Regions from separate parts of the Paralcaligenes sp. KSB-10 genome, predicted to be linked through region 2. Evidence: predicted binding sites of a transcription regulator. Region 2 holds the regulator's gene; the other holds the start of a gene.

Region 1 (8,304 bases), 160 kb from region 2:
GCCAGATTCAGCTCCTGGCGCAATTCGGCATGCTCCAGCACAGCCACATCCAACAGGTTTTTAAGCCCGGTTTGATAGTAGCTGTTCAAGTACGCCATCTCCAGCACATGATCGTCGGCGTGGCCAAAGATATCGGTATGGCGCTCCAGCACGATCCGGTCCTGGGTCAGCGTGCCGGTTTTATCCGTGCACAGTATGTCCATGGCGCCGAAGTTCTGGATCGCTTCCAGACGCTTCACAATCACCTTTTTGCGCGACAAAGCCACGGCGCCTTTAGCCAGCGTGGACGTGACGATCATCGGCAGCATTTCCGGCGTCAATCCTACGGCAATCGACAAGGCGAAGAGCGCCGCCTCGACCCAGTCTCCCTTGGTGAATCCGTTCAGAAGCAAAACCAGCGGGGCCATGATCGACATGAAACGGATCAGCAGCCAGCTGACTTTGTTCACTCCGGCTTGAAACTGCGTAGGAGTCTGGTCGGCCGCAGTCACCCGTTCGGCCAATGCGCCGAAGTAGGTTTGATTGGCAGTCCCCACGACTACGGCTATGGCCGAGCCGCTTATGACGTTGCTGCCCATGAAGCATAAATTTTCCAGCTCGAGCGGATTCGTCACCGACGCATCGCTTTGCTGGGCAAATTTCTCGACCGGCAAGGATTCGCCAGTCAGGGCCGCCTGGCTGATAAACAAGTCCTTGGCACCAAGCACACGCAAATCGGCAGGCACCATATCGCCGGCCGAAAGCAAAATGATATCGCCCGGGACCAGCAAGCTGATAGGCACTTCGGCCTTGCGCGGGTTGCGCGGATGCAGGCGTATTCCAAAGAACTGTTCGGCCTCGAAAGCCGCGGTTTGAGCCGGATCGCGGCGCAGCACCGTAGCGGTATTGCTGACCATCTGCTTGAGTTTCTCGGCCGCCCCGTTGGAGCGCTTTTCCTGCACAAAACGCAGCAGAGTCGAGACGACCACCATGGTGCCTATGACTGTTGCCGCTTTCAAATCCTCGGTCAGATAGGAAATCAAGGCCAGAACCGTCAAGAGCAGATTGAACGGGTTGCGATAGCACAGCCATAAATGCACCCACCATGGCATGGGTTTCTCATGGGCAATTTCGTTGGGGCCGATGGCTTCGCGTTTGGCATCGGCCTCAGCCTCGCTCAATCCGTCGTTATGCGAGGCCAGGTCCCGCAGCACGGCATCGGGCACGGCTTGCGATACTTCAAGCAGATAGCCGGACAAGCGGTCGGATACCTTCTGGCCGACGGCGGAGCCGCGCAACAGGTCCAGAAAAGCCCGACGACGGAACTGACGGGCCGGCAGGCCCTTGTTTACAAACGCCAGGAGGCGCAATTTAATGGAATTGAAATGCATGGTTCTTCCCTACCGGCCAAGACGAATGCTTGCCGGAATTCCAGATTCAACAACTCCGCAATCGTTCAGGACGATAAACACGCATTGCAGGCCTTGAAAACCAGGCACGGCAAGACATCGTCCACGAACGCATCGCGGCAAACAAGAAGGGAAAAGAAGAAATCAACGGGGCCGAATGGCCCATCGATGCCGCTATTCGCCTGTAACAAAGGCAGCGGCGGAAGAGCTTATGAAAACCTCGTCGTTAGCTGCCGATGCAAGATCGACTACTACTCGAATCACTATCCACGAGGGAGCTCCTGTAAAAAAGACTCGCGCACTATACCTCCGGCTTCGATGAATAACAAGGCTTTGCGAGAAAAAGCAGAAACCTGTGGCGCTGCGGCCTCGTTGTGGCTATCATTGATACTGTATATTTATACAGTAAAATTACGAAATAATCCGCAGCGCACCAACATGAACACTATCCGATCTCCCGCCCTGGCGCATCCCGAACGCATCCACCCGGCACTATGGCGTGGGTCCCAACTGGCCCAGGCCCGTCAAACAACGGTGCCTACCGGGTTTGATAGTCTCGATCGCGAACTCCCCAACCAGGGTTGGCCCACCGGCACATTAATCGAGCTCATGCCAGCGCGACCCGGCATCGGTGAAATGCAGCTGTTGCGCCCTGCGCTTGAACTCCTCGACCGCGAGCGCTGCATAGTCTTGGTAAGCCCCCCCTACATGCCTTATTTTCACTGTTGGTTCAATTGGCAACTCGGCGGGCATCGCCCGGTATGGGTCAAAGCCAGCAGCATGCCCGACTGCTTGTGGTCAGCCGAGCAAATACTCAAATACCAGGCTTGCTCCGCCTTGTTGTGCTGGACGACCCATATCCGTCCCCAGGCACTGCGCCGCCTGCAACTGCTTGCCCAGCAAAGCGACGCCCTGTTCCTTATGTTCCGCCCGCCCGTCGCTGCGCTGCAGGCCAGCGCTTCGCCCTTGCGCCTGGGCCTCGCACCCAGCCGCCAAGGTCTTGTCGTCTCCATACTCAAGCGTCGCGGGCCTCTCTGTCCAATTCCCGTCCTCATCCCTCTTTACCCCACGCATTCCCAAATAGCCGTTCCCGCGTCTCATGCACCTCTGGATCAGTATCTACCTGCCCACGCACAGCCTCGACGCGCTTTTTCCCCATTGGCCAATTAATACGCCACTGGCCGCGGTCTTGCGCCAGGAAAAGGTCTGGGCCTGCACTTCAGCCGCACAAGCGCTGGGGGTGCGAGTTGGCATGCGCCGCAGCAGCGTGCTGGGGTTGGCACCGCGCATTGTCTTGCGCAACGACGACCCTCGGGCGGAACAGCATTATTTGCAGCAGATTGCACTGAGCTTATTGCAATACACCCCCTGCCTGGCATTTTTCGACCCCCACACCCTGGTGCTCGATGTCAGCGCCAGCCTGCGGCTGTTCAACGGGCCGCGCGCTTTGTGGCGGCGGCTGGCCAGTACCCTGCATGCATTGGAAACCCACGCCTGCCTGGGCATGGCGCCCACTGCACGCGGCGCCTGCCTGCTGGCCCGGCAAACCCATTCCAGGCGTCGACGTGTGCTGCGGCATGTCTCGCTGCAACGTCTGCTCGACCCGCTGCCCGCCGGTTTATTGCCGGCAACGCAAACCTATGCCGAATGGCTGCAAGGCATAGGCTGCCAAACGCTCGGGCAATTGCGCCAGTTGCCGCGCAAAGGCCTGCAACAACGCAGCGAACCGGCCCTGGTCCAGACGCTGGACGCCGCCTACGGTGCAGTCGACGACTACTTCAACTGGTTCGAAGCGCCCGATCGTTTTTCACAACGCCACGACCTGCTCGAGCGCATCGAATACACCCCGGCAGTGTTTCACGCGGCTACCCGGCTCATCGAACAGCTTTGCGGCTGGCTGCAAGCCAAACATGGCACCGTCACAACGCTTTGTTTCGGCCTGCATCATGAAAAAGGCCGCCATGCGCGGCCACCCACCCTTGTGAATCTCAAACTGTCGGAACCGGCGTGGCAGCCTGGCCATTTTGAAATCGTCCTGGGCGAACAGTTGCGGTCCCTCAGCCTGCCCGCCCCGGTCATCGCCATCGAACTGGAGGTTGCCGCCATCGAGGCCAGGCAAGGCCTGAGCCAGAGCCTGTTTATCGAACCCGCCCAATGGCCCAGCCAGGAACGCCGTTTGTTCGATATATTGCGCGCACGCCTGGGCGCGGAAAATGTTCTGCACGCCCATCCCCTGGCCGATTATCGGCCTGAGCGGGCCAATCGCTGGGAATCCGTCCCCGGGCCATCATCCCACGCACCAGCAAACCGGGCCGAACACGCGCTTTCCGGCAAAGCCGGCACATTATCAAGCGGCATGCCGCCGCAACTCCCCGACTGTGCCAGGCCATTCTGGCTATTGCCTGAACCGCTCGCGCTGGAAACCCGCAACAATCATCCCGTTTACAAGGGGGCAAGCCTGCGCCTGGTCCAGGGCCCTGAACGCATCGAAACCGGCTGGTGGGACGAACCCGGCCAGGAGTTACGCGACTATTTCATTGCCCAGGATGCCGGCGCCGCCCGCTACTGGATCTACCAGGATCGCCGCTCACCCGGCTGGTTTTTGCAAGGCTTTTTTGCCTGATTTTCCCAGGGCCTGGCCTGTATGCAAAAAAACCTGATCCCTCCATACGCCGAACTGGATTGTCTTTCGAATTTCACTTTCCTGAAAGGCGCCTCGCATCCGGAACAACTCGTGGAACACGCAGCAAAACTCCACTATCAGGCACTGGCCCTGGCCGACGAATGTTCGCTGGCCGGCGTTGTGCGGGCGCACGGCGAAGCCAAGCGGCAAAACCTCAAACTGATTATCGGCAGCCGCTTCGTTCCCGAACAATGCCCGGCCGAGATCATCGTGCTGGCATGCAACCGCAACGGCTACGGCAATTTGTCCGAGCTCATCACGCTGGCTCGCGCAGGCAGCGTCAAGGGTCAATATCGTTTGAGCCTGGACGACTTTCTCAAGCCCCAAGCCGGCTGGGAACATCTTGAAAACCTGCCCGACTGCCTCATTCTTTTCAAACCTGGCAATCCAGATCAGACTGAAACCTGGCTGCCTCAGCTCGAATCCCTGCTTAAGGCTTTCAAGGGCCGGATCTGGCTCGGGCTTGGCCGGCACTATCAAAACAAAGACATTCGGCCCACGACAAAACTGCAAACGCTGACCTCCAGGCTCGGTATTCCGCTGGTCGCCACCGGCGGCGTCGAGATGCACGCCCGATCGCTCCAACCTTTGCACGACACTTTGGCAGCCATACGCCTGAAGCGCCCCATCCAGGAATGCGGCTATGCACTGCAAGCCAATGCCGAGCACCATATGCGCAGCATCCGGCGCCTGGCGGCGCTATATCCGGAAAGCGCATTGTTGGAAACTCTTGAAATTAGCCGCCGGTGCACTTTTTCCCTGGACGATATCAAATACGAATACCCCATCGAAATCGTTCCTGAAGGGCATACCGTCAAAACCTATCTGCGCCAGGAAACCTATGCCGGCGCACAAAGACGCTACCCCCAAGGGCCAAGCGACGCCGTCAAAGCTCAGTTGGAAGAGGAATTGGGGCTTATCTCGGAATTGGACTACGAGCCTTATTTTTTAACCGTATACGATATCGTGCTCCATGCCCAGCAACAGGGCATACTCTGCCAAGGCCGCGGTTCGGCGGCCAATTCGGCCGTATGCTATTGCCTGGGAATCACCGAGGTCAATCCCGAAAACGGCAATTCACTTTTTGCCCGCTTCATCAGCCGCACGCGCAACGAACCGCCCGACATCGATGTCGATTTCGAGCACCGGCGCCGCGAAGAAATCATTCAATACATTTACCGCAAATACGGGCGCCAGCGAGCGGCCCTCACAGCCGTGGTCACCACCTACCGAACCCGCAGCGTCTTGCGCGATACGGGCAAGGCGCTGGGGCTGGACCTGGATCTTGTCGCCCGGGTGGCGCATTCCTTTCACCACTGGGACAGCAAACAGGCGCTGCTTGGAAAAATCGCCGAGCAAGGCCTGGACCCCGGCTCGCGCATTGCAAAGTCGTGGGCCGGACTAGCGCAGGATCTCATGGGCTTTCCTCGCCACTTATCGCAACACCCGGGCGGCTTCGTGATTGCGCGCAGCAAGCTGACGCGTCTGGTGCCCATTGAAAATGCGGCCATGCCCGAGCGCAGCGTCGTGCAATGGGACAAAGACGATCTCGACGCCATGCACCTGCTGAAAATCGACGTGCTGGCATTGGGCATGCTGTCCGCCCTGAAACGCGCCCTGGCCTTGACCGGCTGGTGTCGCGCCCAGGCACTGACCATGCAGACCATACCGGGTGCCGACAAACCCACCTACGAGATGATGTGCCGCGCCGACACCATCGGTGTATTCCAGATCGAATCGCGCGCCCAAATGAGCATGCTTCCACGCCTTAAGCCCGAAAAATTCTACGACCTGGTCGTGCAGGTCGCCATTGTGCGGCCGGGGCCCATACAGGGCGGCATGGTTCATCCTTATCTGCGCCGGCGGCAAAAAATCGAAAAACACGACTGCCCTCCTGGCCTCGAGCACATCCTTTCCCGCACCCTGGGCGTACCCATATTCCAGGAGCAGGCCATGCAGATCGCCAAGACGGGAGCCGGTTTCAGCGACGATGAAGCCGATGAGCTGCGCCGTTCCATGGCGGCCTGGCAGCGCAAGGGCGGCGTCGATAAATTTCGCACAAAATTCCTCGACGGCATGCGCAAGCACGGTTATGCGGAAGATTTTGCCGAACGCCTATTCAAACAGCTGGAAGGCTTTGGCGAATACGGTTTCCCGGAAAGCCATGCCGCCAGCTTTGCGATCCTGGCCTATATAAGCGCCTGGCTCAAACGCCACGAACCCGAGGCCTTTCTGGTGGCGCTGCTGAACTCCCAGCCCATGGGTTTTTATTCCTCGCGACAACTCGTTCAGGATGCCCGCAATCATCAGGTCGCAGTCCTGCCCGTGGACATAGCCACCAGTTTGTGGGAAGCCGCATTCGAATTTCCGGCCCTACCCCCACCAGTCGGCGGCGATACGGTACGCCCCCAGGTACGGCTGGGCTTCAATCTGATCCGTGGCCTATCTAAAGAAGCCGGCTTGCGCATCGAGTCCGCGCGCCGGCAGCGGGCGTTTACCGACACCCACGACCTCGCCCTGCGCGCCGCCCTGAGCCGGCACGACATGGATGCCCTGGCAGGGGCCGATGCCTTGCTCTCCCTGAGCGGACATCGGCGCCTGGCGCATTGGGCCGCGGCGAATGGCCCTTTCAAGGGGCTGCTGCGCCCGGCCCCGCTTGCCGATACCCATCTACCCGAGCTGCCCGAACCCACCGAGGGACAAAGCACACTGGCCGACTATCGATCTCTGGGGCTTACTCTTGGACGACACCCTGTGGACTTTCTGCGGCCCGCTCTGCAGGCACGGCATTTTGTCAGCGCGGCCACGCTTTTAAAGGACTATCCCGACCGCCGCCTGGCCCGCGCCTGCGGCATGGTAACCATGCGCCAGCGGCCCCAGACCGCCAAAGGCATCGTCTTTGTCAGCCTCGAAGACGAAACGGGATCCGTCAACGTCATTGTGCGGCCCGATCTGGCCGAGCGCCAACGCACCGAACTCACCCAGGCCGGCTTGCTGGGCGTCTATGGCATTTGGCAACGCCACCAGGGAACCTGCCATCTCATCGCCAGCCGACTGGTGGATTTAAGTTCGCTGTTGGGCCAGCTAAGCATTCCGAGCCGGAATTTTCATTGACGAGCCTTTGCATGGCCAAAAACCCGCCCACGCAGCCCGCGGCCATCGCAACGGCAAAAACCGAATTATCGTATGCGCGTTAAAATGAATGCCACAGTTTTTGCATTTCATGCACGGGCATGAATTTTTACTTAGGACAAACTATGAGCAATACGCTCAAACCTCAACTAGCCGAAGCCGTCAAAGCCGCCATGCGTGCCAAAGAAGCCGCTCGCCTGGGTACCTTGCGTTTTCTGCTGGCTGCCGTCAAGCAAAAAGAAGTCGACGAACGCCGCGACCTGAACGACAGCGAAATAATTGCCATCATTGAAAAGCAGGTCAAACAGCGCCGCGAATCGATAGCCGCTTTCGAACAGGCCGGACGCACGGAAACGGCCGAGCACGAGAAGGCCGAACTGCTTGTACTGCAGGAATTCCTGCCACAGGCTGCCGCGCCCGAGGAAGTCGCCGCGGCAATCCAGTCCGCCATCGACGAGGTTACTCGTCAAGGCATCAGTGGCGCACCCGCGATGGGTAAAGTCATGGCACTGCTCAAAGCCGCCTTGGCCGGACGCGCCGATATGTCGGCCGTTTCAGCCCAAGTCAAGGCCAAGCTGGCCTGAGCCGCCAAGCGTCCGAGCCCGATCCGGCGCCGATTTTACTTGTAGGCAAAACAGACCGTGGTATCCATGCGCACCGACTCCTGCATGGCGTCGAGCGCGGCCTTATCCCAGGGAGTGCGGCCCCAAATGGCCTGAGTCACCTGCGTATGCTGCGCATCTATGGCTTTGAGTTCGGTGCGGGCCACGGCGTCGCTGCCCAAGGGATTGAGCACAGCCACCACGCCGGAACGAGTATCGGGATTCAAAGAAGCCCGCACAGCAAACTGGTTCTTGCCGCGCAGACATTGCTCGGCCTGATCCCGCGCTCGTTGGTAGACCGTTTGGTAGTCGCGCGCCACCGAATACGAAACACTGGGCGATACCCCCGGCTGTATGCCTACGGCGCACCCCGACAGCAATCCTGTCACCGCCAATCCAAGAACAAACGATCTCACTGCCACTCCTCGTTGAACACGCCTTTGTGATTATGCATGAACACGCGGGCATCCGCCAAACATTACTGGTTTGACAGCACCAC
Region 2 (8,304 bases):
ATGATGGCGTGGACCGCGCCCGGTATCGATATCCTGAGGCGGGCCACGAGCGATGATATCGATGGAATGGCTCATATTATGCCGGACAATGACTTGTTTGCGACCTCTGATGGGCGTTATGTGGCGCTTGGAATATTGGAAGAAAAATTCTGGGTGAACCTGAGGGAACGATTGCGGGCGGAGTTCCCCGAAATAGGTTCGCAGGTTTACGATACGCGAGCGGAGCGCATGCGGCGCAAGCGTGAATTGCACACTCTTCTGAAAGGTATTTTTGTCAGCAAGACCTTGGCGCAATGGAAGCAGGTCTTTCATGGCTCGGATATTCCGTGGGCGCCTGTGCTCGATCGTGAAGAAGTATTTGCCGACCCGCACGTGCTGGACCGAGGCCTGCTGAGCGCCGCCCCGGACGGCGGTGGCATGATGGCCGGATTTCCCGTGCGCTTTTCGTCAGGCTTGCCTGAAAGGAGTATGTCGGTGCCGGAACTGGATGGGTCGCGTCGGGCAATCATGGATTGGCTCGATAGCAAAGACGGGAAGCATTAGAGCATTTTTGATTCGGGTGTTTAGGGCACTCGAGTGTTTGTGGCGTTTGACGTTTTGGTCGGTTTGGTATTTACGGTTTGGTATTTAAAGACGCCGTCTATCGGGGCTTGGGGTCAGGGCCGGCACGGCGTGCTTGATCCGGATCTACCTCGTCCAGGCGGGCGTCGGGCGAACTCGCCCAGCCTCACGAGGCTGGGCTCAGACAGCGCCCGCCGAAAGCCCCCGCCTTCCCTACGGTAGCATCCGGCGCACGCCTTACGCCGGCCCTGACCCCAAGCCCCAATAGACGGCTCGCGTAATGGCATGCCTGGAATTACGTTACGGGATGTCTGGAATTAACGTGCCCGCACCCATGCCTCCATCACGTGGTCACGTATACCTCGATGTACGACTCGATTGACTAAACACGGGCTCCCCAACGTATACCTCGCTGCATTACCTCAACGCAAGCCGCAGGGTGGGCGGTGCTGTGCAGTCCGGCGGTAGTCCAGCGCCGGGTGCTGACGAAGGGAAGGCGGGGGCTTTCGGCGGGCCCTGTCTGAGCAGTGCCTCGCGCGCGAGGCACTGCGAGTTGGCCCGACGCCCGCCTGGACGAGGCAGACCCGGGCAGTCGGGGTGCGTAGCACCTCGACCGCTGGACGTGCCGGACTGCACAGCACCGCCCACCCTGCGGCGTCTTTACAGAACTACCGTCCAAAGTACAAAGTAATAAGCTCAAACCTGAACGAACGGCTCAAAAATAATCGACTGAAACACGTTCAGTTCTGTAAACACTCGAACCGAAAATACGCTGGAAAAGACTTGCGGCTGCCGCCCTGAGTACGAGGCTTCAGTTCAGCGGCGTAGTGCGTATCAGCCCCACGGCAATGCCTTCCAGGGAGAACTCATCTTGAGGCCCCACCACGATAGGTTTGAAATCGGGGTTTTCGGGCAGGAGTTCGATGCGGCTGCCGGATTTGGACAGACGCTTGACAGTGACATCGTCGCCCAGGCGGGCCACCACTATTTGGCCATTGCGCGCCTCAGGGGTTTTTTTGACAGCCAGGAGGTCGCCGTCGAGTATGCCGGCATCGCGCATGCTCAAGCCGCGTACGCGCAGCAGGTAGTCGGGCGCCTGGCTGAACAAAGCTGGTTCTACACCGATTTCGCGCTCGATGTGCTCGGTAGCCAGAATAGGGCTGCCGGCGGCCACGCGGCCGACTATGGGTAGCAATAATTGCGCAAGCATGGAGGACGGCGACTGAACGGAGGCGGCTGCATCGTCCCTGAGGCGGATACCGCGCGAGGCGCCTGCGGTGAGCTCGATAGCCCCTTTTTTAGCCAGCGCCTTGAGATGGTCTTCGGCTGCGTTGGCCGACTTGAAGCCAAGCGCGCGCGCGATTTCGGCGCGGGTGGGCGGGAAGCCGGTGCGCGTGATCTCGGCCCGGATGAGGTCGAGGATTTGTTGTTGACGCTCGGTGAGTTTGGCGGCCATTGCGAAATAAGCTGTATTTATGTACAGCTTGGATTCTGCGGCAAACAATACAAAAAATCAAGTGTTTGCCGCCGGAAAAACGAATGGACCGCTAAATGGACCGCTATTTTGCCAATACTTCGGCGACGGCTTGCGCCACGTAGTCGATGTTGCGGCTGTTGAGGGCCGCCACGCAGATGCGGCCGCTGCTGACCGCGTAAACGCCATGTTCGTCGCGCAACTGATCGACTTGTGCGGAAGTCAGGCCCGAGTAGGAAAACATGCCGCGCTGCGACAGCACGAAATCGAAATTCTGCTTGACCCCATGGGATTTCAGCTTTTCGACCAGTTGCGTGCGCATGGCGCGTATGCGTTCGCGCATGCCGGCAAGCTCGCCAACCCAGATCTTGAAGAGTTCGGGCGAGTTCAGCACCATGGAAACCACGGTACCACCGTGGGTGGGAGGGTTGGAATAGTTGGTGCGAATTACACGCTTGAGCTGGCTTAGAACCCGGCCTGATTCTTCCTTGCTGGCCGACACCATGGTCAGGGCGCCGACGCGTTCGCCGTAAAGCGAGAATGATTTGGAGAATGAGGAGCTGATGAGCATGTTCAGGCCTTGTTCGGCAAACATGCGCACCACCGACGCGTCTTCTTCCAGGCCGTCGCCGAAACCCTGGTAGGCAATGTCCATGAAAGGAACCAGCTGTTTATCCTTGACGACTTTGGCGATTTGCTGCCATTGCGCAAAGCTGGGGTCGACACCGGTAGGGTTGTGGCAGCAAGCGTGCAAGACCACGATTGTCTGTGGCGGCAGGGCCTTTAGGCAGGCCAGCATGCCATCGAAATTCAGGCCGTGGGTGGCGGCGTCGTAGTAGGGGTATGTATCGACCGCAAAGCCCGCCCGTTCGAACAGGGCCCTGTGGTTTTCCCAGCTGGGATCGCTGATGAGGACCTTGGCGTTGGGCAGCAATTGTTTGAGGAAGTCGGCGCCGATCTTGAGGGCGCCGGTGCCACCCAGAGCCTGAGCCGTCAACACGCGGCCTTCGGCAACCAGCGGGGAGTCTTTGCCCAGCAGCAGCGTTTGCGCGCCTTTGTTGTAGCCCGCGATTCCGTCTATGGGTAGATAGCCGCGAGCGGCAGCGGCTTCGATGCGGGTGACTTCAGCGGCATGAACGGCATTCAGCAGGGGAATCCGGCCTTGATCGTCGCAGTAGACCCCCACGCCCAGGTTGACTTTGTTGCCACGGGTATCGGCATTGTATTGCTCGTTCAGGCCAAGAATAGGGTCGCGTGGAGCGAGTTCGACTGATTCGAAAAGTGAGTTCATTTTGGGAGGTTAGTGGGTGGGGGTAGAGAGAATAGGAGCAATGGTGAGATAATAAGGGGTTTACCCTTATCGTGTCCAGCATGAACGCTCCCGGCTTTGTCGAATATCCGAATAGTCCCTTTCAGTTGTACCAGCCCTATCCGCCGGCGGGGGATCAGCCTGCGGCCATCGACTCGCTGGTCGACGGTATCAACGACGGCTTGATGTTCCAGACCCTGCTGGGCGTCACGGGTTCGGGGAAAACCTTCACCATGGCCAATACGATTGCCCGCACGGGCCGTCCTGCCATCGTGCTGGCTCCCAATAAAACCCTGGCGGCGCAGTTGTATTCCGAAATGCGCGAGTTTTTCCCGAATAATGCGGTCGAATATTTTGTGTCGTATTACGACTACTACCAGCCGGAAGCGTATGTCGCCGCTCGCGATCTTTTTATCGAAAAAGACTCGTCCATCAACGAGCACATCGAGCAGATGCGCCTGTCGGCCACCAAAAGCCTGCTCGAGCGGCGCGACACGATTATTGTCGGTACGGTGTCGTGCATATACGGGATAGGCAATCCGGGCGATTACCATGCAATGGTGCTGACACTGCGGGCGGGCGATACGATTCCGCGCCGGGAATTGCTGGCGCGGCTGGTGGCCATGCAGTACGAGCGCAACGACGTGGAGTTCGTGCGCGGCAACTTTCGCGCCCGTGGCGAAACCATCGATGTGTTCCCGGCCGAGCATGCCGAACTGGCGCTGCGCATTACTTTGTTCGACGAGGAAATCGAAAGCCTGGAGATGTTCGACCCGCTGACCGGCAAGATCAAGCAAAAGGTGCCGCGCTTCACCGTCTTTCCCAGTTCGCACTATGTGACGCCGCGCGAGACGGTGCTGCGCGCTATCGAGACCATCAAGCTGGAATTGCGCGAACGCCTGGATTTCCTGGTCAAGGACGGCAAGCTGGTCGAGGCGCAGCGGCTCGAGCAGCGTACCCGCTTCGATCTGGAAATGCTGCAGGAACTTGGGTTTTGCAAGGGCATCGAAAATTACTCGCGCCATCTGTCGGGTGCGGCTCCGGGCGAACCTCCTCCGACGCTGATCGATTACCTGCCTGCCGATGCCTTGATGTTTATCGATGAAAGCCATGTCACCGTGGGCCAGCTGGGCGGCATGTATCGGGGCGACCGTTCGCGCAAGGAAACGCTGGTGCAATTTGGTTTTCGGCTTCCCTCCGCGCTGGATAACCGGCCTTTGCAGCTTGAAGAGTTCGAACAGCGCATGCGTCAATGCATCTTTGTTTCCGCGACGCCGGCCGTATATGAAAAAGAACACGCCGATAATGTGGTGGAGCAGGTGGTGCGGCCCACGGGTCTGGTGGATCCCGTGGTTGAGGTCCGGCCCGCCCTGACGCAGGTCGACGATCTGCTGGGGGAAATCAAGCTGCGTGTCGAGGTACGGGAACGTGTGCTGGTGACTACGCTGACCAAGCGCATGTCCGAGGATCTGACCGATTATCTCAATGAAAGCGGCTTGAAGGTACGCTATTTGCACTCGGACATCGATACTGTCGAACGGGTTGAGATCATTCGTGATCTGCGCCTGGGTGTATTCGACGTGCTGGTTGGGATCAATCTATTGCGCGAGGGGCTGGACATACCTGAAGTGTCCCTGGTGGCGATTCTGGATGCGGATAAAGAAGGATTTTTGCGCTCGGAACGCAGCCTGATACAAACCATTGGGCGAGCGGCTCGCAACCTGCATGGGCGAGCCATTTTGTACGCCGATCGCATTACCGATTCGATGCGGCGGGCAATGGGCGAAACCGAACGCCGGCGCATCAAACAGACGGCTTTCAATAAAGAGCATGGTATTACCGCCCGGGGCGTGGACAAGGCGGTTCGCGAAATGATTGACGGCGTGATGGCTGCCGCTCAGCCCGTTTCGGCGGCCGATGATATTTCGCCGGATGTGCTGGTCGACGAAAAATCGCTGGCCAAGGAAATTAGGCGCCTGGAGAAATTAATGATGGATCATGCCAAAAACCTGGAGTTCGAGCAGGCGGCCGCCGCGCGCGACTCGCTCAACCGGCTCAAGCAACGTGCCTTGCTGAGTTGAAGGGTGGCCGGACGGCTTATTACGAATAGTATTGGATTTGGCTAAGATGATATTGCGCCGCGTTTGAATCAGTATGTTGCAAAATACCAACATTGCAGGGCTTTTGGACGTGGCAATTCGAACGTGACTCCGTCATGTAACAATTCTATGATGACCACGTGTTATCTAGGGGTTTACCTTGATATCGGGTGTTTTTCGAATGGGTGGAAGATCAATTGTTGCAGTGCACGAATAAGGCCGCTTCATTGCCGGTAAATTGGCTAAATCGCCTGCTTCAAAAGACCTTGAAACATCGATAAGGCCTTAATGTAGTTGCGTTTTTATTTTTGTCAATGTGTAGCCTTTGATGAATTGTGACATCGCAAAAAGGCCTTGCCTTATCTCGGGTTTTCCCTCACACTTTCACCTATGATGACTAAGGTACTTTTCGTTTGCATGGGTAATATCTGTCGCTCGCCGAGCGCAGAAGGCGTATTTCGCCATTTGATCGACGATGCCGGATTATCCGGGGTTGTAGGCGTCGATTCTGCTGGTACCCACAGCTTTCATATCGGCGAAGCTCCCGATGCGCGCGCCCAGGCGGCGGCGCGCAAGCGTGGTTACGAAATATCCGGCAGTACGGCCCGTTTGGTTACGGCCGACGACTTCCGCGAGTTCGACCTGATTTTGGCCATGGACTGGGAAAACCTGTCCGCCTTGCAACAGCAATGCCCCAAAATTTACCAGCACAAGCTCATGCTGCTCATGCGCTTTGCCAACGAATTCGAAGAAGCTACCGTACCCGATCCTTATTATGGCGGGCCCGAAGGGTTTGGCAAGGTGCTCGATTATCTCGAAGACGCCTGCCAGGGTGTGCTCGAACTGGTGCGCAAGCGCGCGACTCAATATCAGGCGGCTTAAAAGCCCCTCAGCCAACCGCGCGATTGCCGCGGTTTTTTTTATCTGAAGTGTCCGATTTTCTCCTCATGCCTGAATCTGTACCAAATTAGTCCGGAATTTGCTATACTTGACTCATTTAGTCGGGTATAAAGTCGCCGGCTATATCTGTTTACTTGTGTACATCAGGCTTTGGCAAGGAAATCACCATGCGTTTAACGACTAAAGGGCGTTTTGCGGTGACAGCCATGATTGATTTGGCGTTACGGCAACAAAGCGGCCCGGTTACTTTGGCTGCCATCAGCCAGCGTCAGAACATTTCGCTGTCGTACCTCGAGCAGCTGTTCGGCAAATTGCGCCGACACGAGCTGGTCGAAAGCGTGCGTGGTCCCGGCGGGGGGTATTCGCTGGCGCGGCTGGCCCGGAATATTACGGTGGCCGACGTTATTTTCGCTGTCGACGAGCCATTGGATGCGACCAGTTGTGGTGGCAAAGAAGACTGCACGGTGGGCCGAATCGGCAATACCGGCAAATGCATGACACACGAACTTTGGTCTACGCTTAATCGTAAAATGGTTGATTACCTGGATTCCGTTTCCCTGCAAGATCTGGTCGATCAGCAACGCATGCGTTTGCTTCACGAGGCCTCGCAGGCGCAGTCCGAAGTTCGTCTTAACCGTTCGCCCGATGTGAAAATCGCATCGTCAGTGGCGGCGTAAGGATTTTTGGGAGTTGGTTCAATGTTTTCACGTCCTGTATATCTAGACTATTCTGCCACCACGCCAGTAGATCCGCGTGTGGTCGACAAAATGGTGCCGTGGCTGTACGAGCAGTTTGGCAACCCCGCTTCGCGCAGCCATGCTTACGGCTGGGAAGCCGAAGAGGCCGTTGAGCAGGCGCGCGCCGATGTCGCAAAACTGGTCAATGCCGACCCGCGCGAAATCGTGTGGACCTCAGGGGCAACCGAGTCGAACAATCTGGCCATCAAGGGCGCGGCGGGCTTCTATTCCGGGCGTGGCAAGCATGTCATTACGGTGAAAACCGAACACAAGGCGGTGCTCGATACCTGCAGGGAGCTTGAGCGGCAAGGGTTCGAGCTTAGCTACCTCGATGTACGGGACGACGGCTTGCTCGATCTCGACGCGTTTAAAGCGGCATTGCGTCCCGACACGATTCTTGTGTCGGTCATGTTCGTCAACAATGAAATCGGTGTTATTCAGGACATTGCTGCAATCGGCGATATCTGCCGCGAAAAGGGCATTGTTTTTCATGTCGATGCGGCACAGGCAACCGGCAAGGTCGGGATCGACCTGCAAGAGCTCAAGGTCGACCTGATGTCGTTCTCGGCACATAAAACCTATGGCCCCAAAGGCATAGGCGCTTTGTATATTCGCCGCAAGCCTCGCATCCGCGTCGAAGCGCAGATGCACGGCGGCGGCCACGAGCGCGGTTTTCGTTCGGGCACGCTGGCCACCCATCAAATCGTCGGCATGGGCGAGGCGTTCCGTCTGGCCCGCGAAGAGATGGGTACTGAAAACGAGCGGATACGCATGTTGCGCGACCGCCTCTGGAACGGGCTTTCGAAAATAGAAGAAGTCTATCTGAATGGCGACATGGATAAGCGCGTACCCCATAACCTCAACGTCAGTTTCAATTATGTCGAGGGCGAGTCGCTCATCATGGCAATCAAGGAGCTGGCCGTATCGAGCGGGTCGGCCTGCACCTCGGCCAGCCTGGAACCCTCGTACGTATTGCGCGCCCTGGGCCGCAACGACGAGCTGGCCCACAGTTCCATACGTTTTACGCTCGGTCGCTTTACAACCCAGGAAGAGATCGACTTTGCGGTTCAACTGCTGGCCAGCCGCGTCGGCAAGCTGCGCGATATGTCGCCGCTGTGGGAAATGGCCCAGGACGGCATCGACTTGAATTCGGTCGAATGGGCCGCACATTAATCAGGAGCACACATGGCTTACAGCGAAAAAGTACTTGATCATTACGAAAAT

Evidence for each region. Region 2 encodes LexA, which represses DNA repair genes until DNA is damaged. Its sites were predicted from a motif close to ACTGTATNNNNATACAGT; they were not measured.
Region 1: the regulator LexA is predicted to act here: its motif matches at 1,778-1,795, upstream of imuA (translesion DNA synthesis-associated protein ImuA).

What each region holds. Positions count from the first base shown of each region.
Region 1 covers NZ_CP089848.1:403,960-412,263, reverse strand. Annotated here, with positions in the region: gene mgtA (magnesium-translocating P-type ATPase) at 1-1,370, opposite strand, end outside; gene imuA (translesion DNA synthesis-associated protein ImuA) at 1,827-2,558, shown strand; gene LSG25_RS01870 (DNA polymerase Y family protein) at 2,488-4,011, shown strand; gene LSG25_RS01865 (error-prone DNA polymerase) at 4,033-7,185, shown strand; gene LSG25_RS01860 (GatB/YqeY domain-containing protein) at 7,329-7,787, shown strand; gene LSG25_RS01855 (BPTD_2524 family lipoprotein) at 7,823-8,221, opposite strand.
Region 2 covers NZ_CP089848.1:244,634-252,937, forward strand. Annotated here, with positions in the region: gene LSG25_RS01100 (CaiB/BaiF CoA-transferase family protein) at 1-543, shown strand, start outside; gene lexA (transcriptional repressor LexA) at 1,373-2,017, opposite strand; gene LSG25_RS01110 (amino acid aminotransferase) at 2,121-3,326, opposite strand; gene uvrB (excinuclease ABC subunit UvrB) at 3,407-5,425, shown strand; gene LSG25_RS01120 (low molecular weight protein-tyrosine-phosphatase) at 5,834-6,325, shown strand; gene iscR (Fe-S cluster assembly transcriptional regulator IscR) at 6,511-7,020, shown strand; gene LSG25_RS01130 (IscS subfamily cysteine desulfurase) at 7,042-8,253, shown strand; gene iscU (Fe-S cluster assembly scaffold IscU) at 8,266-8,304, shown strand, end outside.